DNA from 3 places in the Thalassospira sp. ABL2_045 genome. Region 1 is predicted to be linked to each of the others. Evidence: predicted binding sites of a transcription regulator. Region 1 holds the regulator's gene; each other region holds the start of a gene.
What was found. Region 1 encodes LexA, which represses DNA repair genes until DNA is damaged. Its sites were predicted from a motif close to ATGTTCTANTTTGGTTC; they were not measured.

Region 1 (10,689 bases):
GTAGGGCGGCAGGTAAAATTCAATTAATTCAAATATTTGCGAATGTTCTCTCGCAAATTAATTTTGTTGTTGCAAGCCAAAGAAATAAGTGGTTTCTAAGCTCCGTTATACTCTTTGGGTTGGGCTGTGCAGCGTATTTCTTGCTCCCCGCGCGCATTGGTGCCGGTCAGATTGGTCTGGCCGTGATTCTTTTGGCCTGCGCATTCTGGATGTCGCGGCGCATTGCAATCATGGCCTTTGTCTTTCAGCTGCTTGCCAGTATGGCTTTCGGGGCTTTGACAAGTGCGGTTCATACCGAACTCGGCCCTGATAATATTCCAACAAAAACGCTTTATGCGACGGAGGTCACCGGCACCATTGTCGGGCTGGAACCACGCAATGGGCGGATCCGCGCAACTGTTAAGCCATCGGAAATTGAAGGCATTCCAAGCGATCAATTGAACTGGAATGTCCGGCTCAGTTTTCTGGGTGATAGTGTGCTTGCGATTGGTGATCAGATCCGTGCAAGCGTGCGGCTCTTTCCACTGCGTTCGCCATCCGTCCCCGGGGATCCCGATTTTTCGCGCAACCTCTATTTCAGCGATATTGGCGCATCCGGGTTTGTGTTCGGGCGGCAGTTCGAAGTTTTAAAGCGTGATAATGCTTTAAATAACAATGCCTTGTTGGTTTATGTTGAAAGAGCACGTCAATATATATCCGCCACAATCAGCAATGAAATGCGCGGACCGGAAGCCGGAATTGCGAAGGCGCTGATCATTGGGGAGCGCGGCGAAGTCACCCCGGAAATTGCCGATAACCTTCGAAAATCCGGTCTCGCGCATCTGCTGGCGATTTCCGGTTTGCATATGGGATTGCTCTGCGGGACGGTGTTTTTCCTGATCCGCTTCGGACTGGCCGCCATTCCGGCGATTGCCCTGCGTTATCCGATCAAGAAATGGGCGGCGATGGCTGCGATGCTGGCGGGTCTTGTTTATCTGGGCTTGTCCGGCGCCACCATTCCGACCCAGCGTGCCTTTGTCATGTTGCTCGTCGTCTGGTTGGCATTGCTTTTGGATCGCCGTGCGATCTCACTTCGGCTGGTCGGGGTAGCAGCCATTGTGGTGCTGCTCCTGCGGCCTGATGCCGTGCTGGGGGCAAGTTTCCAGTTGTCTTTTGCCGCCGTTGGCGCGCTTGTCGCCTTTTATGACGGGCCGGGGCGGCGTTGGCTTGACCGACAAGGGATGTTGTCCTGGTATGAGCGAGGTGGTCTTTATCTTGCCGGTTTGCTTCTGACCAGCCTGATTGTGACGGCCGTGACCGCCCCGATCATCGGCTACCATTTTGGGCGCATTTCCATGCTTGGCGTTTTGGCCAATCTGATCGCCATTCCGGTAATGGCCTTCTGGGTGATGCCTTGGATCGTTGCGACGCTGGCGCTGATTCCGCTTGGATTATCCGGCCTGTCCTTGGCGGCGATGAAGCCTGGACTGACAGTGCTTCTCGAAACCGCTGATCTGGTCGCGGCCCAAAACTGGGGGCTTTGGTATGTCGCGGGTCTTGATATGTTGGCGGTCGCTTTGGGGTTGCTCGCACTGGCATGGATTGTTATCTGGCGCGACAAGTTGATGATCCTCCCGGTACTCCCTGTGATCGCGGCAGTCTTCATTTTTCAGATAACCCATCAGGAACCTGAAATTCTGATCTCGGGGGACCGTGAAAGCTTTGCAATCTATAATCCGGATGCCGGTATCCTGCACACATCCTCCCGGCTGAATGGTTTTCAGAAAGATATCTGGATGAACCGCTTTGGCATTCGCCCGGAACAGGCAACACGGCGCGTTCAGGCGTGCCAAAGTGATCCCTGCAGGGTTGCTGTCAGTGTGGACGGCATTCCTGCGCAGATAATTGTCGCCAGCCGCATCACCAATCCGTTTTATGCCTGTCGCAATGCCGATATCGTCGTCAACCAACAAACCGATCTGCCTAACAGCTGTCAGGTGTCTGGGGCGCGTATGGTGATTGATGATGATGTGCTGTGGTGGCAGGGCGGTGTGGCCGTCAAACTGCCGACAAGCCCGGACAATCAAACGACAATCAAAACAGTGCGCGAAGACAGCGGCAATTGGCCCTGGATCATCATTGGCAGTAGAGCAGGGCGCTAGGTGCCCACGTTGGCCCCAACTATAACCGTTAAAAAAGAAAAACGCCCGGGCAAAAGCACCGGGCGTTTGATCTTTAAAATGCAGGCAAGCAATCAGTATTGACGCAGCAGCCCGACCAGACGGCCCTGGATTTGCACCCGGTCCGGCGACAGGGCGCGGGTTTCATAGCGTGCATTGGCGGGTTCAAGCAGCACTTCACCGCGGCCACGTTTCAGGCGCTTCAGGGTGGCCTCGGCGTCGTCGACAAGGGCGACGACAATGGTGCCGTCATGAGCCTGCTCGCAACGCTGGATCAGAACCGTGTCGCCATCAAGAATGCCGGCCTCGACCATCGAATCACCAGAAACTTCAAGGGCATAGTGATCGCCGGTGCCGAGCAGGGCGGCCGGGACCTGCACCATGGTGCTTTGATCGCGAAGCGCCTCGATCGGCGTACCCGCAGCAATCCGGCCATAAAGCGGCAACCCAATGGATTCCCCGGCCTCAGAGAAGGCGGTTGGCACAGTCGCGGGCCGATGCGGGGCCTTTCGCGCACTGGCGATGGATGTCACGTTGTTGGGCGTGTCGGGCGTGTCATCCTCGTTATTTTCAGGCAGGCGCACGACTTCCAGTGCACGCGCCCGATGGGCAAGGCGGCGGATGAAACCGCGTTCCTCAAGGCCTGTAATCAGGCGATGAATGCCGGATTTGGATTTAAGGTTCAGGGCCTCTTTCATTTCATCGAAAGAGGGCGAAATCCCGTGATCGCGAAGGTAATTGTCTATATAGACCAGCAACTCATATTGCTTGCGCGTCAGCATGATATTTCCCGAACCTGTAAAAAGAACAAAAAGGATACACGAATGTTCTACTTTAGTTCTTTTCGCGGGTCAAGCGGGTCTGTGCGATTAAACGCAAAAACCGAATAATCGCGGCAATCCTTCAAAAAATGTGAATAGTAGGCCGTGAAACAGGACAGGATGTTAGTCCGCCGTAAAGGTCCCCGACTTACCACCTTCTTTCCGGGTGACCCGCAGATCGGTAATCCTCATACTTTTATCAACCGCCTTGCACATGTCAAAAACCGTCAGTGCTGAAACTGATGCCGCGGTGAGGGCCTCCATCTCGACACCAGTCTTGCCGGTTGTCTTGCAGGTGGCGGTGATATCGACTGCGTCGGCATCTTCCGCAAGCTCAAGGTCGACCGTGACCGAGGTCAGGGGCAGGGGATGACAGAGCGGGATCAGATCGGGGGTCTTTTTCGCGCCCATGATCCCGGCAAGCTGGGCGATGCCAAGAACATCACCCTTTTTATGGCCGCGATCCGCAATCAGCTTGGCCGTTTCCGAAGACATCAGAACCCGGGCTTTGGCAATCGCGATGCGCGCAGTTTCCGCCTTGGCCGAAATATCGACCATCACCGCATTGCCACCGGCATCAATATGGGAAAGCTTGTCTGCCATTTTCGGTCCAGTATGGGTCAGGCCGCAAGGCCGAGCAGGTTACGGGTGGCGGTGGTGACGTCGTCCTGACGCATCAGGCTTTCACCGATCAGGAAGCACTGCGCGCCGACCTTTGCCATGCGGGCGAGATCGTCCGGGGTGAACAGGCCGCTTTCCGCGACCAGCAAACGGTCATCACCGACCATGCTTGCCAGTTCCTCGGTCGTCGTAAGGCTGGTTTCCATGGTTTTGAGGTTGCGGTTGTTGATGCCGAGCAAACGCGATTTCAGCTTGAGCGCACGTTCAAGTTCCGGGGCATTGTGCACCTCGATCAGGACGTCCATGCCAAGGCTGTGCGCGGCATCTTCAAGTTCGGCCGCAAGGCTGTCTTCAAGGGCTGCCATGATCAGAAGGATGCAGTCAGCGCCAAGCGCACGCGCCTCTGTCACCTGATAGGGATCGATTATGAAATCCTTGCGAAGGGCCGGAAGGTCGACGGCTGCACGGGCGGCGACCAGATAGCTGTCATCGCCCTGGAAATAGGGGATGTCGGTCAGAACCGACAGGCAGCTTGCCCCGCCAGCCTGATAGGCCTTGGCCAGTTCCGGCGGATTGAAGTCTGCGCGGATCAGGCCCTTGGACGGTGATGCCTTCTTGATTTCGGCAATCAGGCCATAACGGCCATCAGCAACACTGGTTTCAAGCGCATTGATGAAGCCACGCGGTGCGGACTGTTCTTTTGCCTCTGCCTCAAGCGCGCCAGGGGTCTTGCGCGTCTTGCAGGCCGCGACATGATCGCGCTTGTCGTTGCAGATTTTGGTCAGTACGTCGCTCACGCCGCGTTTCCTTCGTTCGTAATGTCTACAAGGCCCTGAAGGGTCTCGGCAGCCTTGCCGCTATCAATCGCGTCGGCGGCCTTTTTGATACCATCCGCCAGATCGCTGGCAATGCCGGTCACCACAAGGACCGCACCGGCATTCATCAGAACGATATCGCGATAGGGGCCTTTCTTGGCGGCGAGCAGGTCCGTAATCGCCTTGGCATTCTCGTCGGCATCGCCGCCTTTGAGATCGTCAAGCGTTGCGGTTTCAAGACCGAAATCGCTTGGATTGATTTCAAAGGTGGTGACGGTGCCATCCTTGACCTCGGCGACAAAGGTCGGGCCGGTGGTCGAGATTTCATCAAGGCCGCTATGACCATGCACTACCCAGGCATGGACCGACCCCAGACGGTTCAGCACATGGGCAATCGGTTCAACCCACTGTTTGCCAAAGACACCGAGAACCTGACGTTTGGTTTTGGCCGGGTTGGCAAGTGGGCCGAGCAGGTTAAAGATCGTTCGCGTGCCCATTTCAACACGGGTCGGCATGACGTGGCGCATCGCCGAATGATGGCGGGTGGCCATCATGAAGCAAAGATTGATCTTTTTCAGCGCCTTTTCGAGAAGCTTCATATCGGCATCAAGATTGACACCAAGCGCCATCAAAACGTCCGCAGAACCGGATTTTGACGACGCCGCACGGTTGCCGTGTTTGGCAACGGTTGCGCCAGCGGCGGCTGCCACAATGGCCGCCCCGGTCGAGATGTTATAGGTGCCGCTGCCATCACCGCCCGTGCCGCAGGTATCAACCGCATTTTCCGGGGCAACGATGCCGGTGGCCTTTTCGCGCATGACACGCGCCGCCCCGGTGATTTCATCAATGGTTTCACCGCGCAGGCGCAACCCCATCAGGAAAGCCCCCATCTGCGACGGCGTCGCCTGACCGGACATCAGCACGTTAAAGGCGCCTTCGGCCATGCTTTCGGTCAGTTTTTCGCCATCTGCGACTTTGGCCAGAATTGGCTTCAGATCATGATCAGTCGACATCGGGTCTTCCTTGGTTTGCGGTCCAGTGCGTGTTGGGCACTATCGGTCAGGCACTGGTATAGTCGATAAAATTCTTCAATAGGGCGTGTCCATGTTCCGAAGCGATGCTTTCGGGATGGAACTGAACACCATGAATCTGATGGGTTTTGTGACGCACGCCCATAATCAGACCATCTCCGCTTTGGGCGGTGATTTCAAGGCTGTCGGGCAAAGTTTCGCGTTCAATCACCAATGAATGATAACGGGTGGCTTCAAACGGGCTGGGAAGGCTTGCAAAGACGCTTTGTCCGGAATGGGTCATCGCATCGGTCTTGCCATGCATGCATTCGGGGGCGCGGATGACCTTGCCGCCAAATGCCTGGCCAATCGATTGATGACCAAGACACACACCAAGCAACTTGACCTTGCCAGCCGCCGCCTTGATCAGATCAAGGCAAATACCGGCCCGTTCCGGGTCACAGGGACCCGGCGAAATCACAATGCCTTCGGGGTTAAGTGCGAGCGCTTCTTCAACGCTGACCTCATCATTGCGGCGCACTTCGACCTCGGGGCCGAGTTCGCGCAGATAGTGCCACAGATTGAATGTGAAACTGTCGTAATTATCGATGAGGAGATACATAAAAAAGCAGGCTCACGCACATTAAGGTCGGCAGAGAATAAACGCCATTGTATTTACGTCAAGCAGAAGCAGAGCAAGGCTTTTTTAGCCTCTGGCGAGTCTTTGATCACGCGAGGTGTAATCCTTTAACCGTGCGCTAACCAGAGCCGTTTTAAAAAGATCAAAAGAACCACCGACAGGATCGGTGTATAATCACCATATGGGAAGGGGCTGTTCAATCAACGAAACAGCCGCTACGAGCATCCCAGCAAACGAATACTGGAGACCACAGCGTGGCACGCCGGGCAACCCGGGCAACGACCGCCAGCCGTAAAAAGGCGGCACCCAAGAAATCCAACCGTAAAAAGACCGCTCCGAAAAAGAAAACGGGTGGCATTGGTCGCCTGATGCTGGGCGGGGCCTTTGTTGCGGGTACGTTATCGGCGATCATTGCGGTCGGCAGCATGCTTGAACTTGATCGCGCGTCCGATGAAATTGGCCGTGCTTCGGATCAGGGCGCACCAAATTATGCGCTGGCTGACCCCGAACCGACCCCGATGCTGCGCAAGGATTACACCCTGTCAGACAACGCATCGGTTTCCGAGCGCGGACGCACGGGATATCTCGTTGGCGAGAATGACGGTGCCGGCGCATCAAAGGGACAGATCGGGCAGGGTGAACCAGGCCTGACGGACTATGTCCCGGCACCTGCATCCCGCAAGCCTACCCAAGGGGGTGATATCCTTCCGGGTGACAGTGGCAGTGATGTGCCAGGTTCGTCGGTTGCCGCCATGGATCAGCCGTGGCGAAAATATGCCGCCCTGACACAGGATACCGGCGACAAGCCGGTAATTGCGATTGTGATTGATGATGCCGGCCTTGATCAGCCGCGCACTGCCCGCACGGTCGAGCTGCCAGGCCCGATCACGATTTCCTATCTGCCTTATGCACGTAACTTGCAGCCACAGGTCAATGCGGCGCGCAAGGCCGGACATGAAGTGATGCTGCATATGCCCATGGAGCCGTCCTCCAGTGCGGTTGATCCGGGGCCACATGCCCTGTATGTCAGCGATGGTCGTGACAAGGTTCTGTCGGAAATGAACTGGATGCTGGATCAGTTCGATGGCTATGTCGGTGTGAACAACCATATGGGCAGCAAGTTTACATCGGACCCCGCCCATATGAAAATGGTCATGGAAGTCATGAAGTCCCGTGGACTGATGTTCCTCGATTCCCGCACCAGTGCAAAGTCTGTTGCCTACTCCACAGCGGGCCGTTTTGGTGTTCCGGCTCTGACGCGTGATGTGTTTATCGATGATGCAGACGATGCTGCCAAGATTGCTGAGATGCTTGATAAAATCGAACGGGTGGCCAGCAAACAGGGATATGCCATCGCCATTGGACATCCACGCGATCGGACGCTTGGCGCGCTTGCGAAATGGATTCCTGAAATTCAGGCCAAGGGGTTCGAGCTGGTCCCGATTACAGATGTTCTGCGCCGATCAATGCAGAGTGTGACTGGCTAAGCTTAACCTGAACAAATCGTCATTCCCACGAAGGTGGGAATCCAAAACGGTAGCAACGCTGTTTGGATTCCGGGTCTACGCTTCGCTTCGCCCGGAATGACGGTTTTCATCTTTGTTATGGTTTGTTCCCGTCACGCGAAGCGATGGGCTTCGCGGGCGGCGGCCATGAGCGCGCCGGCCTTGTTCTGGCATTCCTTGTGCTCGAGTTCCGGTTTGCTATCGACAACGACGCCTGCGCCTGCCTGAATGTGGATTTTCTCGTCCTTGATGACGGCGGTACGCAGCGCGATGCAGGTATCCATCGAACCGTCGGCCGAGATATAGCCGATACAGCCGGCATAGATGCCACGACGGACCGATTCCAGTTCATCAATGATTTCCATGGCGCGGACTTTGGGGGCGCCCGAAACGGTTCCGGCCGGGAAACCGGCCTTGAGCGCGTCCATGGCGTCATATTTGGTTTCGTCAATCTGACCGACCACGTTTGAGACGATATGCATGACGTGGGAGTAGTATTCGATCTGTTCGCGGTCGGTGACGCGCACGGTTCCCGGCTTGGAAACGCGCCCGACATCGTTACGGCCAAGATCAAGCAGCATCAGATGTTCCGAGCGTTCCTTGGGATCATCAAGCAGGTCTTGCGCCATGACTTTGTCGTCATCGGACGTCTTGCCGCGCCGTCGGGTGCCGGCAATCGGGCGAATGGTGACTTCGCCATCGCGCAACCGCACCAGGATTTCCGGGCTGGCGCCGACGACCTGAAAACCGCCGATATCAAGATAGAACATGAAGGGCGACGGGTTGATCCGGCGAAGGGCGCGGTAAAAGGCAAAGGGCGGCAACTGATAAGGCAGCGTATAGCGCTGTGAGAGGACCACCTGAAAGATGTCGCCTGCGCGGATGTAATCCTTGGCCTTTTCGACCATGTCGTGGAAGCCGGCCTCGGTCACGCTGACCTTTGGGGCGGGCAGGGTGTCGGGCACGGATTTGGAGCGGCGGTCGATAAACAGGTTACGCTGGAACTGTTGGACCACGTCATTGAGCCGTGCGCAGGCCAGATCATAGGCCGCATCAGCCGAGATACCGTTTTCCGGGCGGACCGGGGTGACGACGGTTACCGTGTCTTCGATGGTATCAAAACTTGCGGTCACGGTCGGGCGGATGAAAATGCCATCAGGCACATCAAGTTCATCCTTGTTGCTGTCGGGCAGCTTTTCCATCAGACGGACGGTGTCATAGCCCATATAGCCGACCAGACCGGCACTCATCGGCGGTAGGTTGTCAGGCAGTTCGATGTAGCTTTCGGCGATCAGTTTCTTGAGGCTGTCAAGCGGGGCGTCATCCTCTGCCACAAAGGCGTCGGCATCGGCCATTGCCCGGCGATTGAGTTCGGCCTTGTTGCCAAAGCAGCGCCAGATCAGATCGGGTTTGAGCCCCAGGAAGGAATACCGCCCACGGACGGATCCGCCTTCAACAGATTCAAGCAAATAGGTGTTTGGCATGCCTTCGGCGATCTTGAGAAAGGCCGAGACCGGTGTATCAAGGTCAGCGGTCAGCGAGGTCCAGAGAACCTGCGAAATGCCGTTGTCGTAGTTATGCTTGAAACTGGTGAAATCCGGTTTGATTTCCATGGTCTGTCCGATGGTTGGGCGCGTTATCAGGATAGAAAAAGGGCGACCGGAGTGTTCCGGTCGCCCTTGTTGACTGATCAGTTTGCAGCGGTTGGCTGATAAAGCTCGTTGATCACGCTGTTATTCACACTGACCGAGATTTCCTCGTTCAGGTAATTGAGATACTGCGCAAGGATGTCCTCGTTAAGCGCTTCCTTGAGCTCGTCATTTACCGGTCGTGCGTCTGCGGTGTTGATGTCGGCGGCCTCGATGTCATCAAGCTTGACGACAAGAACGTCTTCACCGGTCTGAACGGCTTTGGCCTTGCCATCTTCAAGGGTGAAGAGGGCTGCGGCAACAGCCGGGTTTACATCATCGCCAAGGCCCTGGCCGGTGCGGCGGGTCATGCCGGTTTCGCGAACGGTGGTCGCGTCTTCGGATGCAAGCGTCGCGATGTCAGCACCGGTATTGTTGATGTTGCCAGCCAGTTCTTCGGCCTTTTCCATCATCAGGCGCTGACGTTCTTCGGCGGTCCAGGCGGCGACGACGTCTTCACGGACGTCTTCGAACGGACGCAGGGCCGATGGCGTTACGTTTTCAACGCGGACAACATAACGGGTGCCCGAAGCGGTTTCTTCGAGGAAGCTTTCCTCGCCGTTTTCAAGCTCGAAGATCTTGGCGTTGATTTCTTCTGCACCGTCAACGTTCTGACCTGCAAGGCCTTCGCCACGGACAACGCCGTCAAGCTTGTAGGTTTTTGCACCAACGTCACGTGCGGCATCTTCGATCGGGGTGCCTGCACCGAGTTCCTCGTCAAAGGTGGCGGCAAGATCGTAGATCGCGTCTTCGGCTTTGAACTGCTTGAGGCCATCAACAATGATGTCGCGGACTTCATCAAGGCTTTGCGTGCTGCCCGGGGTGACGGACGGAACGCGGATGATATGCCAGCCAAGGGCGGTTTCAACCGGTTCGGAAATGCCACCTTCTTCAAGGGCGAAGGTGGCTTCGCTCAGATCCGGCAGGATGTCATTGGCGGTGAATTCGCCAAGTTTGACCATGGCTTCGTCCATGCCGGCATCTTCGGCAACGGCCATGAAGTCAGCACCTTCCGTCAGGCGGTTATAGGCGTCACGCGCGGTCTGTTCTTCGTTCGGGGCAAACAGGATCTGTTCGACCGTACGTTTTTCCGGGGTCTGGAATTCAGGTTCGCGCTGGGCATAAGATTCGGCGATTTCATCCTCGGTCACGGTGATGGTCGGGATGAGATCGGCTGCGCTGAGCGTTGCCAGGGTCACGTCGCGGCTTTCCGGTGCGGTGAACTGTGCGGCGTTGTCTTCGTGATAGGCACGCAGGGTTGCATCATCGGCGACCGGAATGTTGGCGAACTCGTCCGCATTCAGTGCAAAGAACGAACCGCTGCGCTGTTCATTGCGATAGGCAACGATCTGGCGTGCCATGATGTCAGGCACAGCTGCCGGGCTGGTCAGGCTGTCAACAACCTGCTGGCTCATCATGTCGCCACGGAC
Region 2 (10,689 bases), on a different contig from region 1:
ATCGAGGTGCGTGAAGAGCCTGAAAGCGAAGATGCAGATGACAAAACCGAACCCAAAGAGCGTCGGCTTGGTTTTCCGTTCGGCGGCTTGGGCGAGGGCGTGGTTGGTCCGGCCGATATTGAAGGCATGATCGAATATGTGGTTGCCACGCGGCAAGGGTGGCGATCTTCGATGGTTATTCGTGCTTTCCTGAGATGGTGGCGCGAGGAGGACGATGCCGAAAACGCGGCACTACAGGACCGCAAGCAATCCGATGCCATCATTATGCTTCTCGCGCTTAATCAGGGACGGGATGGCTTTGTGCAGGGATATCTGCATGACCTGAAACATGAACAGAAAGAAAAACCGAAACTTCTGCCACCGGCCAATCCGGTCGAAAAGGCGTTTAACAAAAGCCTGCGGATTGCCGCCCTGGCTTTGGCGCTGTCGCCAATTGTGCTCGTTTTTGCCGTGTTGCTGTTTGTTCAGGTCGATAACATCATCAGTACGGGCAGTGGCAAGGTATTTGGGTTTAGCTATGACTTGTTGTTTGTCGTGGGCAGTTTTGGCGCAATCGGTGCGCTGACCAGCATGATGATGCGGCTTGGCAAGGATGTGCCGTGGGATGAAATGGAACCGGCCTCTGTGTTCTTCAATTTCCTTTTCCGGCCTTGCATGGGGTTCTGTTTTGCGATCATCGTGCTTTTGGCGCTCAGGGCAGGGATGCTACCGATCCCGCTTGATGAGCTGCACAAGATTGACGACCTTGACCAGCTAAGTCAGTCAGCTGCCGCGGGTCAACAGATTTCGATCGTTCTGGTCTTTGCCTTCCTGTCCGGATTTAGTGAGCGGCTGAGCACAGCACTGGTCAAACGGGTCGAGGACCGGGTCACGCATTCAGGCTAGGCGTGGCTGAAACCAGTCCTGAAACAAAGAAGGGCAGCTCGAAGCTGCCCTTTTGGTTTATTCCAGACCCAAATGGCGTTTCAGGTAACGTCCGGTATAGCTGCGCTTATTGCCCATGATGTCTTCTGGTGTCCCGGTGCCAACCAGATGGCCGCCGCCATCGCCACCTTCGGGACCGATATCAATGATCCAGTCGGCGGTTTTGATGACATCCAGGTTATGTTCAATCACAACCACCGTATTGCCCTGATCAACAAGGGTGTGCAGCACTTCCAGAAGCTTGCGAATATCATGGAAATGCAGGCCCGTCGTCGGTTCATCAAGGATATAGATGGTGCGACCCGTAGCACGTTTTGACAGTTCCTTGGCGAGCTTTACACGCTGGGCTTCACCACCGGACAGGGTCGTCGCCTGTTGCCCCAGATGGATATAGGAAAGGCCGACCTGTTTGAGGGTTTCCATCTTGTCGCGGATCGATGGTACGGCCTTGAAGAAATCCGCACCTTCTTCGACTGTCATATCAAGGACATCGGATATCGATTTGCCTTTAAACGATATTTCCAGCGTTTCACGATTATAGCGATGGCCTTTACACTGATCGCATTCGACATAAACGTCGGGCAGGAAGTGCATTTCGATCTTGATCACGCCATCGCCCTGGCAGGCTTCGCAACGCCCACCCTTGACGTTAAACGAGAACCGACCGGGCTTGTAACCGCGTGTTTTGGCCTCTGGCAATTGCGCGAACCATTCACGGATCGGGGTAAAGGCGCCGGTATAGGTCACTGGGTTCGAACGCGGGGTTCGGCCAATCGGGCTTTGGTCGATATCAATGATCTTGTCGATCAGTTCGACACCTTTGATCTCGTCATGTGCACCCGGATGATGACGTGCATTGTGCATTCGCTTGGCCAGCGCCTTATACAGCGTTTCAATCACAAGGCTTGATTTGCCGCCACCGGAAACCCCGGTGACGCAGATGAATTTACCCAACGGGAAGTCGACATCAATGCCCTGCAGGTTGTTGGCCGTCGCACCCTTGATGGTGATCGCCTTGCCATTGCCCTTGCGGCGTTCCTTTGGAACCGCAATCTGCTCAACGCCCACAAGGTATTTGCCCGTCAGGCTGTCCGGGTTCTGCTGGATCTGTTCCGGCGTGCCTTCGGCAACAATGCGTCCGCCATGAATACCGGCACCCGGGCCCATATCAATCACATAGTCGGCGGCACGAATGGCGTCCTCGTCATGTTCAACGACAAGAACCGTGTTGCCAAGATCACGCAGACGTTTGAGGGTCTCAAGCAGGCGGTCATTGTCGCGCTGATGCAGGCCGATCGACGGTTCATCAAGCACATAGAGAACGCCTGTCAGGCCAGACCCGATCTGGGATGCCAGACGGATGCGCTGGCTTTCACCGCCCGATAGCGTGCCGGATGTGCGCGACATTGAAAGATAATCCAAACCGACATCGCGCAGGAAGCGCAGGCGATCATTGATTTCGCGCAGGATACGGCGCGCGATCTCGGTTTCTTTCTCGTTCAGCTTGCCTTCAAGGGCAAGGAACCAGTCACCAGCCTTGGCAATCGAAAGGTCGGTCACCTGCGAGATGTCACAACCATCAACCTTGACGGCCAGTGCTTCCGGCTTCAGGCGTTTGCCCGAACAGGTAGGGCAGTTCGACACCATCTGATATTTTGACAGCTCATCACGGGCCCACTGGCTATCGGTTTCGCGCCAGCGACGCGACATATTGGGAATGACGCCTTCGAATGGGCGGGAAACCTTGTAGCTGCGCGAACCATCGTCATAGGTCACCGTGACTTCCTCGTCACCGGAACCATGAAGGATGATGTCCTGCGCCTTCTTAGGCAGTTTTTCCCACGCAACATTGGTCTTGAACCCGAAATGCTTGGCAACCGACTTCAGGGTCTGCAGGTAATATTTCGATGTCGTGCTGGCCCAGGGCGCAACAGCCCCGTCCTCAAGCGTCTTGCTTTCATCAGGCACGACCAGCATCGGATCAAACTCCATCTGGGTGCCCAGGCCATCACAGGCCGGGCAGGCGCCAAACGGGTTGTTGAACGAAAACAGACGCGGCTCGATTTCCTCGATGGTAAAGCCGGAAACCGGGCAGGCGAACTTTGCCGAAAACACGGTGGTGTCGCCGGTTTTGGCATCCTCGGTCAGAACGATGCCGTCGGTGAGCTCAAGCGCGGTCTCGAAACTGTCTGCCAATCGGGTTGAAATGCCTTCCTTGACGATCAGGCGGTCAACCACGACGGAAATGTCGTGTTTGAGCTTCTTGTTAAGTTCCGGTGCTTCATCGATGTCATACATCTCACCATCGATTTTGACACGCTGGAAACCGCGCGCACGCAATTCACGCAGTTCCTTTTTATATTCGCCTTTGCGCCCACGCACGATCGGGGCAAGAAGATAAAGGCGCGTGCCTTCATCCATTTCCATAACCCGGTCAACCATCTGTGACACGGTCTGGCTGACAATCGGAAGGCCGGTCGCCGGCGAATAGGGGATACCAACACGTGCCCAGAGAAGACGCATATAGTCATAAATCTCGGTCACCGTGCCGACGGTGGAACGCGGATTTTTCGATGTCGTTTTCTGTTCGATGGAAATCGCCGGCGACAGACCGTCGATATATTCAACATCGGGCTTTTGCATCAGCTCAAGGAACTGGCGCGCATAGGCCGACAGGCTTTCGACATAGCGGCGCTGGCCTTCGGCATAGATGGTGTCAAACGCGAGCGAGCTCTTGCCAGACCCCGACAGGCCGGTAATCACCACAAGGGAATCGCGCGGCATTTCCACATCAATGTTCTGAAGATTGTGTTCTTTCGCACCGCGAACCGAAATTTTCGTCAGCATGTCGGGCCTTTTGTTCCTGAATTGTTCGGAAAGTGTATAGAGGAGCCAAACGCTATACGCAAGCGCACCCCTGACAGTTCCTGTCAGTATTTGTCAGGAGATCGGCAATTAACAATCCCGTGCACGATGGAGCCACGAAAAAGCCCGCCGAACAAGGCCGGCGGGCTTCATAAATCCTGTGACCGGAAAGGTCAGATTTTTCTAGCTTAGCCTTTGGTAACCGAGCGACCGGTTGCGCCAAGGTCCTTGAAAGCTTCTTCGAGGCGGGCTGCCATCGAAAGTTCCGCTTCACGGATCCAGACGCGCGGATCGTATTGCTTTTTGTAAGGCTGATCGGTTTCCGGATCGACCTGATACTTGAAAGCACGATCATTGGCTTCGACATATTCGCCGACCGGACGGGCATAGGCGAACTGGGTATCGGTATCGATATTCATTTTGAAGCAGCCATAGCTGACGGCTTCTTCGATTTTCTCTTTTTCCGAACCGGAACCACCATGGAACACGAAGTCGAGCGGACGGTCACCAAGACCATGTTTCTCGGCAACATATTTCTGGCTTTCGAGAAGGATTTCCGGGCGGAGCTTGACGTTGCCCGGCTTGTAAACGCCGTGCACGTTACCAAATGCGGCCGCGACAGAGAAGTGACCTAGCGGGGAAAGACGACGATAGGCTTCTTCAACTTCTTCCGGGCGAGTGTACAGGCGCGGATCGATTTCTTCGACCGAGGTATCAAGTTCCTGACCGATACCGTCTTCTTCACCGCCGGTAACGCCCAGTTCGATCTCAAGGCTCATTTCGATGGCCGCCATCCGTTTGAGGAAGGTCTCGCAAGTTGCCAGGTTGTCTTCAACGGACTCTTCGGAAAGATCAAGCATGTGGGAGCTGTAAAGCGCCTTGCCGGTTTCGGCATAGGCCTTTTCGCTCCATTTCAGCATTTCATCGACCCACGGCACGAACTTGCGGTTCGCGTGGTCGGTATGCATGACAACAGCAACGCCGTAATGCTCGGCGAGAAGCTGCGCATGGCGGGCAGCAGAAACAGCGCCCAAAACGCGCGCGGTTGCAGCATCCTTGATGCCCTTGCCGGCGAAGAACTGCGCACCACCATTCGACAGCTGAATAATGATATCAGAACCGGCATTTGCAGCAGCTTCAAGGGCCGCGTTCATTGTGCTTGATGAGGTAATATTGACGGCGGGAAGGGCGTAACCGTCCTGCTTGCAGGCAGCAACGAGTTCGCGGTAGGCGGCACCGGTAACAACACCGGGTTTAACGGAAGGCATGTGGGTACTCCTCCTGGGGGTCAGAGTAAAAACAGATAAACAGCAAAATCTCCTGAGGATCCTGCATACAAACTGTTACAGAGCCCAATGCATCTTCTAAATGCTCTCTCAGGTCAAGGCTTTCCATCATAGACTTTCGGAAAATATCGCGTTTCCCAAGAACTATGTCGATTGTGCGCCCCTGATCCAGCTTCGCGTCACATTGAACTGATCATCAAACAAGATCATATCGGCCTGATAGCCCGGCGCCAATCGGCCAAGAACATCATCGAGCCCGAGAAACTCCGCCGGGTAAAGCGACGCCATGCGCAGGGTTTCATCAAGCCCGATCTCGGCCATTTCCATGCAATTGCGCACTGCCGAAATCATATCGAGGTCCGAGCCCGCCAATGTGCCATCGGCAAGCGCACAGCGCCCATCAACAGCGATGATTTCCTCATCTCCCAGCCTAAAGCGCTTTTCAGCCGCACCAACCGTCGGCATCGCATCCGTCACCAGCATCATTTTGCCCTTGGCTTTGGCACGCACGGCAACCTTGATCACGGACGGATGAACATGAAAGCCATCGGCAATCAGGCCGCACCAAGTGTTGTCATCAGACAGTGCAGCGCCGACCACACCCGGTTCGCGATGGGTTAGGGGACTCATGGCGTTAAACAGATGGGTGAAACCCTGCATACCTTGGTCGATCGCTGCCATGATATCCTCATAACGACCAGCCGTATGCCCGGCACAAACGAGAACACCGCTTGAGACCAGCTTTGTGATGGCATCAGGCGCGACGTTTTCCGGTGCCAGGGTGACCAAAGTCCGTCCATTGCGCAGGCCTGACAGCAAATCAATCGCGTCATCTTCCATCGGCCGGATCTGCTCGGCCGGATGCACGCCGCGCCGCTTGAGATTAAGGTAAGGCCCCTCAAGATGGATGCCGACCACACCGGGAACACCTTCATCAAGAGCTTGTTGAACAGCAGCAATGGCAGCGGCCATCTTTTCACGGGTATCTGTGATCAGAGTTGGCAACATGGCGGTTGTGCCGAACCGACGGTGCGCGGCGACGATTGTTTTGATGGCCTCGACATTTGGTGCATCGTTCAGAAGCACGCCGCCGCCGCCATTAACCTGAACATCAATCAGCCCGGGGGCGAGCACCCGATTGCCTGCATCAATAACATCAATGTCAGAAGGGATTTCGGTTTCCGGGAGTAGGGCCTCAATCATCCCTTCACGGACGATAACAGCCTTATCCGTATGAAAATCGTTACCATCGAAAACCCGGGCGTTGAAAATTGCAAATGTGGTCATTGGTCTTCCCGGCAAAGCTTTCGGATAGCAAATAAGTGGGGCGTACGTACCTTGCTGGCGCGCAAACCGGATTTCTCAGAACCTTTACACATCTGCAATGTGCAAACCAACAGTTACTCGTTGATTTTAAGATACCCGCCGTTTGGGTTTTAGATTCGTCAAGAACCCTCGAAGCCAAATTCGCAAATGAAAATCGGCACATCAAACGCAATATTCGTTTCAACAAAGCCGTAAATCAAAATCGTAGCCAGTCGATTCAAAAAATCACTTTACTGTAACATTTCGATGGAATGCGAAAACACAAGGAATACCGGGGCATGCAGGAGGGTCGTCGTCAAACACCGGAATTCTGCATGATCGAAAGGCTTTCATGCCCATTCAATTTGTGAGATGTTCATTCGAACATTTGAAGGGGTCGAATGTACTAACAATATCAATAATCGACAGTCCAAACGGTAGTTACGCACATCAAAAAGTAAATTTCCGAAAACTGTCACTTGAGGAAACGTCCCCCTCAGATGAAAACGAGAGCGTTGCGAGAGACCGTTCAACGAGCGTCTTTTCGCGCAAAGTTTTTATTTGGGAGATAGAAAATCATGTTCCGCAAAACACTGATGGCTGCTGCTGCCGTGTTTGCCCTTGGCAGCACCGCACAAGCTGCAACCGAGATCACTTGGTGGCATGCAATGGACGGCGCACTTGGCGACGTCGTTAACCAGATCACCGAAGACTTCAACGCAAGCCAGGATGAATACAAACTCGTATCCATCAACAAGGGCGGCTACGAAGACACCATGACGGCCGGTATCGCAGCGTTCCGCGCGAAAAACCAGCCGAACATCATTCAGATCTTCGATGCCGGTGCTGCTACCATCATCAACGCCAAAGGCGCTGTTAAGCCGGTTCAGGACCTGCTTGAAGAAAACGATGTCACTTTCGACATCAATGATTACATTCCGGGTGTCCGTTACTTCTATGCCGATTCAGATGGCAAGATGATCGGCATGCCGTTCAATAGCTCAACCCCGCTTCTGTATTACAACAAGGAAGCCCTCGACAAAGCTGGTGTTGATGTGCCGAAGACCTGGGAAGAGTTCGAAGCTGCTGCGGCGAAACTCAAGGAAGCTGGTTTCACAGCACTTGCACAGTCGCACAGCCCGTGGATCTTCTTTGAGAACTTCATGTCGCGTCACAACCTTCAGATGGCGACCGGCAACAACGGCTATGACGGCACCGATGTTGAGATTCTCTACAACAACGATGCTCTGAAAGATCACTGGCAGCACGTCAAAGACTGGAAAGACGCTGGCTACTATGGCTATTACGGCCGTGCATGGGGCGCAAACCAGGACGCATTTGTTCAGCAACAGGTTGCAATGTGGATCGGTTCGTCCGGTTCGTTCGGTGGCCTGCGTAAATCCGCGCAGTTTGATTTCGGCACCTCGACCCTTCCGTACTGGGAAAATGTTGGCGACGCACCGAAATCGACCTTCATCGGTGGTGCAGCACTCTTCGCATTCTCGGGCCATGATGCCGAACAGGACGCAGGTGTTGCTGAATTCTTCAAATTCCTGACCAAGCCGGAAACCCAGTACTACTGGCACAAAGAAACCGGCTATGTTCCGATCACCAACGCAGCATATGACCTTGCAAAATCGGACGGCTATTACAAAGAAAGCCCGGATGCCGAAGTTGGTATCATCCAGCTTTCAGAGGAAGGCGGCGAGTGGACCAAAGGTTACCGTCTTGGCTTCTACGTCCAAATCCGTGAAGTGATCTATCGTGAAGTCGACAAGATCATGAACGGCGAAGAAACCGTTGATGCAGCCTTTGCGACCATCGAAGAAGAAGCAAACGGTCTTCTGGATCGCTTCAACGATACCTACTCGAACTAATCTGCTTTTCGCAAATGCGGGGCGGCCGATCTTTTGGCCGCCCTGTTTTGCATTTTCTGATTTTGCCTTGAGGTTGCGTTCACAATGAAGCGCGTACAATTTGAACACAGCGCGGTGCCATATCTTTTCATCGCACCGCAAATTCTGATTATTTGCATATTCTTCCTGTGGCCGGCGGCCCAGGCGCTGTATCAGTCGTTCCTGCTTGAAGATGCCTTTGGCCTGTCTTCGCAGTTTGTCTGGTTCCGCAATTTCGAAGATGTGCTTTCCAGCAGTTCCTGGACACGCTCTGCCATCTTCACTGTCGTATTCTCGGTTCTGGTTTCCCTGCTTTCCATCGCGATCTCACTGTTTCTTGCAGTGCGCGCCGATGAAGTGATCCGGGGTGCCAAGAGCTATAAAACGCTTCTGATGTGGGGGTATGCGATTGCACCACCGGTGGCGGGCCTTCTTGGCAACATGATGTTCAACCCGTTGATGGGTGACCTTTACAAGGCATTCAACAGCTTCGGCTTTGAGTTCAACCACATCCAGAACGCCAATGACGCAGCCTTCGTCGTCATTCTGATCGCCGTCTGGAAACAGGTCAGTGTGAACTTCATCTTCTTCCTGTCCGGTCTTCAGGGCATTCCGAAATCGGTCCAGGAAGCAGCGACCCTTGATTGCAAAAGCCCGGAACGCCGTTTCTGGACGATTACTTTCCCGCTGCTGGCACCGACGACCTTCTTCCTGTTGGTGATCAATCTGACATACGCCTTCTTTGAAACCTTTGGCATCATTGACGTTTCAACCAAAGGCGCACCGGGTGGATCAACCGCGACCCTTGTTTACAAGGTTTATGTCGATGGCTTCCTTGGTGCGGATATGGGCGGCAGTGCCGCGCAGTCGGTCTTGCTGATGATCATGGTCAGTGTCCTGACCGTGTTCCAGTTCCGCTTCATCGAACGCAAAGTGCATTACTAGGGGGAACGTCATCATGTATCAGTCAAAATGGCGTATATTTACCAATCACACCATTCTGGTGCTTGGCGCACTTTTCATGATCCTTCCGGTCTGGATTGCCTTTGCGTCTTCTACCCACACCCGCGAATACATTTTCCAGCATGGTCTGCAATTCTGGCCGGGTAACGAGTTCTTTTCCAACTACGGGGCCATCCTGTTTGATGCAGAGGCCACCAAGGGCAGGGTCACCGCAATCGAAATGCTGTTTAACAGTATGGTGCTTGGCCTTGGCTTTGCGATCGGCAAGGTGATTATTTCGATGATGGCGGCTTATGCCATTGTCTATTTCCGCTTCAAACTGGCCGTGCCGTTGTTCTGGATCATTTTCTCGACACTGCTGCTGCCACTCGAAGTCCGTATCGTGCCGTCTTATGAGGTTGTCGCAAATCTCGGGCTGCTCAACACCTATACCGGCCTGATCCTGCCGCTGATCGCGTCCGCCACGGGCACATTCTTCTTCCGGCAGTTTTACCGTTCGGTCCCCGATGAGCTTCTTGAGGCTGCCAGACTGGACGGGGCAGGGCCGCTGCGCTTCTTCATCGATATTCTCGTGCCGCTGTCTGTCACCATGATTGCCGCGATCTTCATCATCATGTTTGTCGTGGGCTGGAACCAGTATCTCTGGCCGCTTCTGATGACGACAGATGATCAGCTCTACACCATCGTGATCGGGATCAAGCAGGTCTACAACTCGCTTTATGAAGGCGGGCAAATTCCTCAGTTCCCCAAGGCATTCGCACTGACAATCATGGCAACCATCCCGCCGGTTCTGGTGGTGGTGATCTTCCAGCGCATGTTCGTCAAGGGGCTGGTCGAGACGGAGAAATAATTCCGTCTCCCAAACCCGCTGAATTGAAAATAATTGATCCGCATACAGGATACTAAGATGGCAACTGTAACGCTTAATCAGGCTCAGAAAACCTACCCGAACGGCTTCAAGGCCATTCACGGGATTGACCTTAAAATCGAGGATGGCGAGTTCACCGTTCTTGTCGGACCGTCCGGCTGTGGCAAATCGACCTTGCTGCGCATGATTGCCGGTCTGGAAGGCATTTCTGACGGGGAAATCAGCATCGATGACAAGGTCGTTAACACGGTCGCCCCGGCGGACCGCGACATTGCGATGGTGTTCCAGAACTATGCGCTTTATCCGCATATGAACAACTATGACAACATGGCTTACGGCCTTAAAAATCGGGGTTACAGCAAGTCTGAAATCGATACCAAGGTCCGCGAGGCGGCCCGCATTCTTCAGCTTGAAGATCATCTTGAACGCAAACCCCGCCAGCTTTCGGGTGGCCAACGCCAACGTGTGGCCATGGGCCGCGCAATCGTGCGTCAGCCAAAGGTGTTTTTGTTTGACGAACCGCTTTCAAACCTGGATGCCAAGCTGCGTGTTGATATGCGCCTTGAAATCAAGAACCTGCAGC
Region 3 (10,689 bases), on a different contig from region 1:
CACGTGGTCGCCAAGATGCTTGCGCAGAACCGCGTGCAACAGGTGGGTAGCCGAATGGTTGGCACGCAAGGATGAACGGCGGCTATGATCGACGCGGAATTCCGCAGCATCGCCAACCTTGACTTCACCTTCGGTCACCTTGCCGAGATGGACATGCAGCGCGCCCAGCTTTTTCTGGGTGTCGGTGATTTCAATGATCGCACCGTTTTCGGTTTTGATCACACCGGCATCGCCCTGCTGACCACCGGACTCGCCAAAGAAGGTCGTCTGGTTGGCAATCAGGGCAACCTCGTCACCCTTGGATGCAGTTTTGACTTCGGCGCCGTCCTTGATGAGGGCGGTTACCACACCCTCAGCCGTTTCGGTTTCGTAGCCAAGGAATTCGGTCGCGCCATCACGGTCATTGATGTCAAACCAGACTTCCTCGGTGGCCGCTTCGCCCGAACCGGACCAGGCGGCACGTGCCTTGGCTTTCTGTTCTTCCATGGCAGAGGTGAAACCGTCTTCATCGATGCCGATTTTACGTTCTTTGAGCGCATCAGCAGTCAGATCAAGCGGGAAGCCATAGGTGTCATAAAGTTTGAACGCGACGTCGCCGGAAAGGATCGCGCCTTCGTCCATGCCATCGGTCGCGTCATCAAGCATCTTGAGACCGCGATCAAGCATGGTTTTAAAGCCCTGCTCTTCGAGCTTCAGCGTTTCTTCGATCAAGGCCTGTGCACGGACCAGTTCCGGGAAGGCATTGCCCATCTTGCGCACAAGCGACGGGACCAGTTCATACATCACCGGATCCTGGGTTCCAATCATGTGCAAATGGCGCATTGCACGGCGCATGATACGGCGCAGAACGTTACCGCGACCGGCATTGGACGGCAGAACACCATCGGCAATCAGGAAGCTGGTCGAACGCAGATGGTCGGCGACCACACGGTGCGACACATTATGCGGACCATCCGGATCGGTATTGGTGGCGTCGGCCGATGCTTCGATCAGCGCGCGCATCAAATCGATGTCATAGTTGTCGTGCTTGCCCTGCAGGACAGCGGCAATACGTTCCAGACCCATGCCGGTATCGATGGATGGTTTTGGCAGATCAACACGTTCGCCATTTGCCATCTGCTCGTACTGCATGAAGACGAGGTTCCAGATTTCAATGAAACGGTCGCCGTCTTCATCCGGGCTGCCCGGAGGACCACCCCAGATGTGATCGCCATGGTCAAAGAAGATTTCCGAACACGGACCACACGGGCCGGTATCGCCCATCGACCAGAAGTTATCCGAGGTCGGGATCCGGATGATGCGATCATCGGTCAGGCCGGCGATTTTCTTCCACAGGCCATGTGCCTCGTCATCGGTGTGATAGACCGTGACCAGAAGCTTGTCGGCCGGAAGACCGTATTCCTTGGTGATCAGGTTCCAGGCGAATTCAATCGCGTTTTCCTTGAAGTAGTCGCCAAACGAGAAGTTGCCGAGCATTTCAAAGAAGGTGTGATGGCGCGCGGTATGACCTACATTTTCAAGGTCGTTATGCTTGCCCCCGGCGCGCACGCATTTCTGCGAGGTCGCGGCACGCGAATAATCGCGGTGTTCCTGCCCGGTGAAAACGTTCTTGAACTGAACCATCCCGGCATTGGTGAACATCAGGGTAGGGTCATTGCGCGGCACCAGCGGGCTGGAGGAAACGACTTCGTGGCCGTTCTTGCGGAAGAACTCCAGAAACGTGGTGCGGATATCGTTAACGGTCTGCATATCTCTCCAACCCGGAAAACGCGGAAAAACTGCGCCCGCCATGCTGGCGAACGGACTGCCCTATTTAGCGGCTCGGCCCTGCCCTGTCCAGTCAGGCGAAAGGAGTCCGGGGCATTTGCCGCAAGTTTTCCAAAAATTGGCGATCAGATGGCTTTCAAACGGCTTTTGCACACCCGAAACTCAGTCGGATCGAAGCGAAAATGTGAATCGGTCGCGGTTCATCGCATCGACAAAGCCAGCGCGTTTGAAGCCAAGCCCCAGCAACAGTTTGCGTGATGCGACGTTTTCAGGATGGGCAAAGGCCGTCAGGCTCTTGACCGACGTGTTGTCACGGCCATACTCAAGCGCCCCATTGGCGAGCTCCCGGCCAAAGCCCTGCCCCCAGGCCGTTGGCGCGAGGTAATAACCAAGCTCTGGCCCCCAGCCGGGGTCGAACGGATCATTATAAAGCCCGCCCCAGCCGATAATGTCATTGGTTTCGCGCAGTCGTATAACCCAGGGGGCAAATCCGTCGCGGCGCCGGAACCATTCATGGACTAGAACGCGTTTGCGGCACGCAGCAAAGCTTTCATCGCAATGGGTGAAGCGCATCGCATCACGATCACCAAGGAAGGCATAAAGATCCGGGATGTCGGCCTGTCTGGCAAAAGACAGTGCAAGGCGGTCTGTTTGAAGGTGAAAAGTGCCCGGACTAGTCGTTTGCACTGTCCTGAATCGTCTTGCCAAGATTTTCCATATCACGTCCGAAGCCTTCGGCAGTTTCGCAGGCACCAAGGGCGAGACCAAAACCAAGAACCATCAGAACGGCGAGAAGACGCTTTGTGATCGTTTCCATCTTTGCGAGATGCTCCATTCAAGTCCAAATAACGGGCGTCGCGCCCATCTTGTTGTTTATCGCAATATTCTGGCCTGCCCACGACACGCGTGCAACTGTTATCGCGACGCGTTATTTGGGCCCGAACGCAAAAAAGGACGCCGAAATGGCGTCCCTCTTTTACATGTTTGCTCGTATCGCCATTTTTAGAATGGCTTGATCAGATGGCTTAATCAGACGGGCGGACGACGGCCGCGGAATGCGTTGACCACAAGGGAAATCACAAACAGCGCGATAAAGACAAAGAACAAGATCTTTGCAAAGCCAACGAACGCCCCGGCAAGTCCGCCAAAGCCGAGAACGGCAGCGATCAGTGCCAGGATCAAACAAAATACAGCCCAACCTAACATGTTATTATCTCCTTTTTTCGGTGTGCGCTGACACACCATCGGCGCGAGTTATTCAGGCGCAGCCAAATGGTCTGTCAGCGCCATAAGTAAGGACAAACTTATCAATCAGCTTCGTCCTGAATGGCTTCACCGGCATCTTCGACGTCTTCGCCAAAGCCTTCGGCGGTCTCACAGGCAGCAAGGCCAAGACCCATGCCCGAAATCATCAGGATCGCGAAAAGTTTCTTCATCGTGTTCGACATGATGTTTCTCCTGTTTGCTCTTGTCGATGCTCACAGGGTTTTAAACGACGACAACCGGGAATTGTTCCGCCACATTCCTTTCAATGTGCGATTTTTATCAAGACAACCCTTTGGAAAGGCGCAGTTTTCCGGGGCCTTTTCCCAATCATGATCATTTTGGGGCACGTGCAGATGCGGGGGGGATCCTTCCCGATCCCCAGCATCTTTATCAGGGCTATGGGGTCCCTTCACCACGCTTTTGGGTCGAGCGCGAGATAGCGACTGATTTCCTCAATGATCTGTTGATGGATAACGACACGGTCGGTGCCTTCGGGGTCCGAACAGATCGGATCATCATCCATTTCTGCCAAAAGCTCGGCCGCCCCCGGATTACATTCGCCAAGGAAGGTGAGATGATTGGCCGGGGCAAAGACCGCATAGGATGGGTCATCCAATTTACCCAAAAGGTTGCTTCCGGTTTCCGTGACGTCGGCCGCCTTCCAGCCATGTTTACGCCCCAGGCGGATAAACAACAAATCGGGATCGGTATCAGCAAGGCTGGCGTCATTCACCGCAAAGGTCATGCCGGGCTCAATCGCGATGAACTTTAAAATGCGGGTATCCTTCGACCCGGCTTCAAAATCGGCGGGCAGGTGATCAAGATGCACGCCGCCCTTTTGCAAAAAGGCACAATCCTGAACCGTCGTGCCAAACTGCTGGCAATAATCGCGATAGGCATCACGATCAAACCGCAAACCCGCAAGGTTAAGCACCGTCGCCCCGCCCAGTGAAAAACCCGCCGCAGAGATACGGTCGGTATCGATATAGGGTTCGAATTCCGGGTGTGAGAGAAGCTGATCAAGGGCGGCATGCAGGTCCTTGGCGCGCTGACCAAGCTCTGCCAGGCGGCGCGGTGATGAATCGCCTGATGTGCTGCCGGGATGGTTGACCGCAAGAACCATCGCCCCACGCAGGGCCAGTTCGGAGGAAAGCCAACCAATCGCATCCATATTCCCGCCCGATCCATGTGACAACAAAATCAACGGATGCTTGCCCGGTTCCACCGCCGCCCCGATATAGGCATTCGTGCTTTTCCAAAGCGCGCTTTGATTGACCGGGGCGCGATAGATAACCGTATCGGCGGGATACCAGATTGATGCGGCAATCGGGCGCGAACGATGGGCCGCATCAACATCAAATCGATCATATCCGGCAAGGTCCTTGCCCGCATGAACCGGGTTGGATGACAGACCAAGGACAAGGCCAAAGGCAATCGCAAGTGCAGAAGTTACGTGTTTCATGATTTCAATCCGTGTTCTAAGTTTCACGGGTATCAAATTGCATCTGCCTTGCGGGTTCTGGCGTCCTCAAACCGGTTTAAGGACGTGCAAAACCGGTTTTGGGACATTTCTGTCTGGATAACGCTGCCACCATGATCGCCCTGCCCGTTCCGTTGATTGTTGCCCTGCTGCTGGCTTTCTTGTTTGTCCGGGCCGTGCTGTTTGAAAAGACATCGCCGCTATTGGGCGCGCTTTTACTCGGCTGTGCGGTTCAAAGCATCACAGTGTCGCTGGTGCATTACTACGGCTTTCTGGAGCTCCGTCTCGTGCAGCCGATCACCGCATCCGTAATCCCGGCCCTGGCCTGGATCGCCTTTCTCGAAGGTGGTGTGCGGCCGCGTCTTCACGCCAGCGACATCTGGCATATTGCCGCCCCGGCGCTCATGACCGGTATTGTACTTTTTGCACCGATGCTGATTGACGCACTGCTTGGCGGATTGTTCGTGGGTTACGGACTTGCCATTCTTCTGGCGCTGCACCGTCAAGGCAATGATCTGGCCCATACGCGTCTGGCATCCGGTCCGGTGCCGGCCTTGATCTGGCGGGTGATTGCGATTGCCCTGATCATCTCGGCCATCAGTGACGCCCTGATTTCCGTTGCCTTGCAAATGGGGGCCGACAACGCGCCGGGTATTATCCTGAGTGTGTTTTCATCTGTCGCCCTGCTTGCCATCGGGTTGCTGGCCCTGTCGCCCGCCATTGCCGTTGCGCGCGAAGAAGATGATGCAACACAGGACGCAGGCACAAGGGCCAACCTCGCCCCCGAAGACACAAGGCCCGCCCCCGACATTCCGGTCGCGGAAATCATGGCGCAACTCGAAATGCTGATAAATCGCGAAAAGCTCTATCTTGATCCTGATTTGACGCTGGCGCGTATCGCGCGGCGGCTGGGTTATCCGCTCAAACAGGTTTCAACTGCGATCAACGCGGCGACAGGTGAAAACGTATCACGCTATATCAACAAATACCGGATTGATCATGCCTGCCGCGCACTTGATGCCGGCGAGAATGTCACCAACACCATGCTGAACAGTGGCTTTAACACCAAATCGAATTTTAATCGGGAATTCCTGCGCATTACCGGCAAAACCCCCAGCCAGTGGCAGCAGCAAAAAGGCACCGGGCATTGATGTCAGGAACCCCGCAAAGACCGATCAGTCCAGAACCGGGCGCATGAAGCTGCGTTCATAAGAGATGATGCTGCGATTACGCGCTTCCATCTCGAAGACGTCCTGGCATTCGGTGTCACCTGCCATGCGGTTGCGGTAATCCTCGTAGTCGGCAAGGCTCGGGAAGCTGAACAACGCGTATGCGACGTTGCTCGCCCCTTCATGCGGCAAAAAGTAACCATGATGGGTTCCGCCCATACGGTTAACGATCGGAATCCAGCGTTTGGCATAGGCTTCAAATTCAGGAACCTTGTGACTGTCGATGATGTATTTCAGATAGCACGTGACCACGATAAGAGCTCCGTCATAAGGATCGCGAACAAAAAAGGCGGGATGTTTCAGCATCCCGCCTTTTGAGATTATTTTGCAAGATCATTCAGATCAATCGTCATTGACCGGATTGTCTTCGCTCATATTGGTCATGGCTTCGGCGATCAGACCGGCACTCTCGCGAATGCTGTTTTCGATCTCCTGGGTCATTTCCGGGTTCTCGCGCAGGAAGTTCTTGGCGTTCTCACGACCCTGACCGATACGGGTCGAGTTATAGGAGAACCAGGAACCGGATTTCTCGACGATGCCGGCCTTGACGCCAAGATCAAGGATTTCACCCATCTTGGAGACACCTTCGCCATACATGATGTCAAATTCGACCTGCTTAAAGGGCGGCGCCATCTTGTTTTTGACGACCTTGACGCGCGTCTGGTTGCCCACGACCTCGTCACGATCCTTGATCTGGCCGATACGGCGGATATCAAGACGGACAGAGGCATAGAATTTCAGCGCGTTACCACCGGTGGTGGTTTCCGGGCTGCCAAACATCACACCGATCTTCATACGGATCTGGTTGATGAAGATGACCATGCAGTTCGACCGCGCAACGGAGCTTGTCAGTTTACGCAGCGCCTGGCTCATCAGGCGGGCCTGAAGACCAACATGGGTATCGCCCATCTCACCTTCGAGTTCCGCACGCGGCACAAGGGCCGCAACCGAATCGACGACCAGAACATCAATCGCACCGGAACGCACCAGCGTGTCGGCGATTTCAAGCGCCTGCTCCCCAGCGTCAGGCTGGGAAATCAGCAGCTCGTCGGTGTTTACCCCCAGTTTGCGGGCGTAGCTCGGATCAAGCGCGTGCTCGGCATCGACAAAGGCGCAGGTACCACCGGCTTTCTGCGCTTCGGCAACGGTATGGAGCGCAAGTGTGGTTTTACCCGAACTTTCCGGACCATAGATTTCGATGATACGGCCACGCGGAAGACCGCCAATGCCAAGGCCGATATCAAGGCCCAGCGAACCGGTCGAAATTGCTGAAATATCAACGGCATTTTCGCGCTGGCCCAGCTTCATGATCGAGCCCTTGCCAAATGCCCGTTCGATTTGCCCAAGGGCGGCTTCGAGTGCCTTCTGCTTATCCATAGTATCCTTATCCACCAAATGCAGCGCGGTCTGAATCATTGCTCGAACTCTCTTATTCCACAGGGCCGGGTTTGATGCAACGCAGGCGGTTCCCCGGACCTAAATGCGGAACGCCACCGCTAGATTGTTTTGCCTGTGTCACAGCCTGCCACTGTGTTCCTGCCGACAAAACACTTGAGAACATAATGCGAACATTCTCACAAAATTTCCGATGTTGCAAGTTTGTTCTCATTTTTATGCCCGCCAAAGAAAGGCGCTCCAAACCGCCGCCCCAAGATGATGGCTGATTATGGAAGGCTAAAGTCCGGGCGAGCAGCCATTGCGCAACCGGCCTGCCCGATCATGGGGATAGCAATCCGCGTGATAACAGCCCCCCCAAACTGCTAACCGAAAAATGTGCGTCAGAGGTATCTGGACGCACTGCACATTAATTTGGACTCTCGGCACATTGTATTTCAGCAAGCAGGCGATATGATCTCGTCATCGCGTCCCAACGCGTATCCCTCAGGGGATGGGAGGGACAGCTGTCAAATGCCTTGCGATTTTAAGAGCCATCGCAGGGTATCTCGGGGCGGCTCCCTCCCGACATTTTATCCCCAACCAGATCGTCCAGCCGTTGCCTTGCCGCCAGCCCCAGTCAACAGGGCCGTCAGGTGGTGATTTTCAGGTGTTCGTGCTTGTGCGCATGCCCGTGATGTTCATCGCCGTGATGGTGGGTTTCGACATGCAACTCACCGGGGACGGAATAAAGCTGCCCGTGGCGCACGCCGGGCTGGGCCAGAACCTTGTCCGCGAACGCCCGAATTTCCGACAGCCTCCCACGCAAGGTCACGCTCTCGAGGCAGGTGTCATGATCAATGTGGAAATGCACCGTTGAAACCGTCAGGTTATGGTGCTCGTGCTGGGTGCTCATCAGGCGTGATGCCAGCATGCGTTCCTCGTGATCATAAACATAGTTCAAAACCGCGATCCCGACGCCGTCGGCATTTTCTTCAAGCTTGGTGTTTTGAAGCTTCTCACGGATCAGATCGCGAAACCCCTCGGACCGGTTGGTGTAACCACGCCGATCGAGAAAGGCGTCAAAGGCCTCCATCAGATCGTCTTCGATGGAAACTGTTACACGGGTCATGGCGTTATCCTGATCTTCTGGTGTGCTATTGCCCGAAGTCTAACCGATTGAGGAAAAAGTCAAAAGGGCAGAGCGCATGAGAGCTAGTTCAAAAACAGCAAGGCTACCCCGCCAAAGGCCAAACAGGTCCCCGCCACCGCCTGCAAGCCGACCGGTCTGCGCATGATCAAACCTTCATAGACAATCAGCAAAACCGGCGGCAATGCCATCAGGGTCGAGGCAATGCCGACATTGGCATTCTGAACGGCCAGCATTGAAAGCCACACGCCCACCGCAGGCCCGATAAACGCACCAAGCAGGAGCCACTTGCCAACATCTGGCGCAATGCAGGCCATGACCGTTCGGCGCACACGTCCCATGATGACGGCAAGCCCCCACATCGCGATAACCGCAACCAGCGTTCTGATCCAGCTGGCCGACAGCGCCGAATATCCGTCAATCAGGGCATATTTGGCGGTAATCAGATTGGCCACCTGTCCAATCGCCCCACCAAATCCAAACAGAATGCCCATCAGGTAATCGCGCCCCACCAGCCCGACCGGGCGTCCCTTTTTGCCGAGAATGACGATCAGAATCCCGCCAACACCACAGGCAATACCGGCGATTTCAACCGGACGAAGGGTTTCGTCAAACAACAGCCACGCCAACACCGTACCCATGATCGGCACGGTCGACATCAGAAGCATCGACAGACGTGCTCCAATGATCACAAAGGCCTGAAACAACAAGGCATCGCCAATCACCAGCCCCAAGACCGATGACAGCGACAACCAGCCAAGCTGCTCCCATGTCACGGAATTGGGCCAAGGCTGTCCTTCAAGCACCCAATGCAGGAGTGTCAAACAAAAGATAGAGCAGGCCAGACGCCCGCGATTGACAGTCTGCGCGCCAGCCTTTCCACCGACATTGGAGAAAATCATGCTGGAGCTCGCCCAGCAGAGCGCAGCAGTAAAGGCGGCGGCCTCGCCAAACAGGGGGATCATGGGGCGCGTTTCCAAAATTGTTTATCTGTCCGGCTTCAGAGCCGGTTGGGTTTCAGGGTCGTGGTGGTGGTGGCGCGACCCATTCACTCATACAGCGCAAATTCGGGATGGTTTGCAATTGCTTTTATTGCATGCGCGCACACGCGCGGTGCCCGGCATTACGGATGATTGGAAACGCAATGTGCACAGCTGTGCTGCTTGATGTCGCGCAGTGCCCCGACGTCAGGACTTGTTTTGCGGCCTTTGGTCATCAAGGGATGCGCGAAAGATATCCGTGCCACGATTGAATTTCGGAAGCAGCGCCTCGTATTCCTTGCGCAGCCAGCTATAGGCTGTGTGGGTTGCAAGCTCGATGGTGCGATAGCCTTCCGGGATGCCTTCGGTCTGATTGAGCGAGAAATCATCAATCAGAAGCCCGTCCAGCCGACCATGGCGCAGCATGCGCAACATCATCCCCGCCCCACCCGGCACCGTTACGACATCTGCAAAGCCAACAAGGTCCTGTTCGCCGCGCTCATCACCAAGCCAAACACCGATTTCCTTGTCCTTAAGATCACTGAGCGCCTGGACGGTTTCATCAGCCGTAATCAGAAGGCTTTTGGGGCGCCCGACAACGACACCACCAGCCACAAGCGGCACACCGGCCGACTGTTGAATGGTATCGACGCTGGCAAACACCCCATCAATTTCACCGCGTTTCAATGAAACGGCCGTGCGTTTGTTCGGCAACCAGACCGGTTGCACGCACAATCCGGCCTCGGCCATGGCCGCGCGATAGCGTTCGGCAGATCGATCATGATCGGCCATTTCCGGAAGCGCGATCTTGAGACAGACTTGCTCGTCTGCCTTTGCCGATGGCAGTAGTTCGAATGAAAGGATCACCGCTGCCAACAAAATGACAGCATACATACACGACCGAACGATCGCAGTTGGCTTGCGAAGCGCCATAGTATCACCCCCAAGGCAACATTGGCCCGTCATTGCGAGACATGTTGCTTAACCTTCCTGTGTGCCTGCCGTCATTATTTGCGGTCAGGTCATCTTCATTGTTTTTTGGTTTCGGCTTTTGCCGTTATCAAAACTATAAGCGTAATCGAAAAGGCGCTGCAAGCCCCGGTTCCCGCTTTACAGAAGGCAAACGTATAGGTCGCGATACAACATTTTGGTGTGCCAAAAATCAGCACGACTTCATAAGCTGGTGCCTGAAATTTCCTTACGTCTCAGAACGCGAAAAGGTGCGACACAGCACCAACCCGACCTGAGTGTATTGACGCCCTTACGAGGCCTGATTGTGCCAGGCGAGAATTTTTTCGCGATAATGGGCCGTGCCGATATCAAACTTTGCCAAAAGACCCGCATGCTCTGCGCGAAGCCAGCTATAGACCGCAAGCTTTGTCACCGGGATCGACACAAACCCATCTGGCACGCCCCCCTGAACGCCAAGTGAAAAGGCATTCA

Region 2: uvrA (excinuclease ABC subunit UvrA) is a predicted target of LexA. The motif match lies at 3,782-3,798, and genes of this name have one in related genera.
Region 3: recA (recombinase RecA) is a predicted target of LexA. The motif match lies at 7,298-7,314, and genes of this name have one in related genera.

The regions. Positions count from the first base shown of each region.
Region 1 covers NZ_JBSWYV010000004.1:179,819-190,507, reverse strand. The annotation lists gene ACXAIA_RS08535 (ComEC/Rec2 family competence protein) at 141-2,141, shown strand; gene lexA (transcriptional repressor LexA) at 2,234-2,941, opposite strand; gene moaC (cyclic pyranopterin monophosphate synthase MoaC) at 3,104-3,604, opposite strand; gene trpC (indole-3-glycerol phosphate synthase TrpC) at 3,601-4,398, opposite strand; gene trpD (anthranilate phosphoribosyltransferase) at 4,395-5,429, opposite strand; gene ACXAIA_RS08510 (anthranilate synthase component II) at 5,476-6,048, opposite strand; gene ACXAIA_RS08505 (divergent polysaccharide deacetylase family protein) at 6,321-7,553, shown strand; gene trpE (anthranilate synthase component I) at 7,685-9,184, opposite strand; gene ACXAIA_RS08495 (SurA N-terminal domain-containing protein) at 9,262-10,689, opposite strand, start outside.
Region 2 covers NZ_JBSWYV010000003.1:4,469-15,157, reverse strand. The annotation lists gene ACXAIA_RS06030 (hypothetical protein) at 1-885, shown strand, start outside; gene uvrA (excinuclease ABC subunit UvrA) at 943-3,771, opposite strand; gene fbaA (class II fructose-bisphosphate aldolase) at 3,978-5,057, opposite strand; gene nagA (N-acetylglucosamine-6-phosphate deacetylase) at 5,220-6,362, opposite strand; gene ACXAIA_RS06010 (extracellular solute-binding protein) at 6,959-8,257, shown strand; gene ACXAIA_RS06005 (ABC transporter permease subunit) at 8,342-9,220, shown strand; gene ugpE (sn-glycerol-3-phosphate ABC transporter permease UgpE) at 9,234-10,088, shown strand; gene ACXAIA_RS05995 (sn-glycerol-3-phosphate import ATP-binding protein UgpC) at 10,146-10,689, shown strand, end outside.
Region 3 covers NZ_JBSWYV010000009.1:94,629-105,317, forward strand. The annotation lists gene alaS (alanine--tRNA ligase) at 1-1,749, opposite strand, end outside; gene ACXAIA_RS13715 (GNAT family N-acetyltransferase) at 1,930-2,454, opposite strand; gene ACXAIA_RS13720 (entericidin A/B family lipoprotein) at 2,441-2,584, opposite strand; gene ACXAIA_RS13725 (DUF1328 domain-containing protein) at 2,797-2,973, opposite strand; gene ACXAIA_RS13730 (entericidin A/B family lipoprotein) at 3,075-3,215, opposite strand; gene ACXAIA_RS13735 (alpha/beta hydrolase family protein) at 3,443-4,495, opposite strand; gene ACXAIA_RS13740 (helix-turn-helix domain-containing protein) at 4,627-5,664, shown strand; gene ACXAIA_RS13745 (NIPSNAP family protein) at 5,689-5,994, opposite strand; gene recA (recombinase RecA) at 6,085-7,158, opposite strand; gene nikR (nickel-responsive transcriptional regulator NikR) at 7,769-8,248, opposite strand; gene ACXAIA_RS13760 (DMT family transporter) at 8,332-9,231, opposite strand; gene ACXAIA_RS13765 (hypothetical protein) at 9,454-10,179, opposite strand; gene ACXAIA_RS13770 (hypothetical protein) at 10,508-10,689, opposite strand, start outside.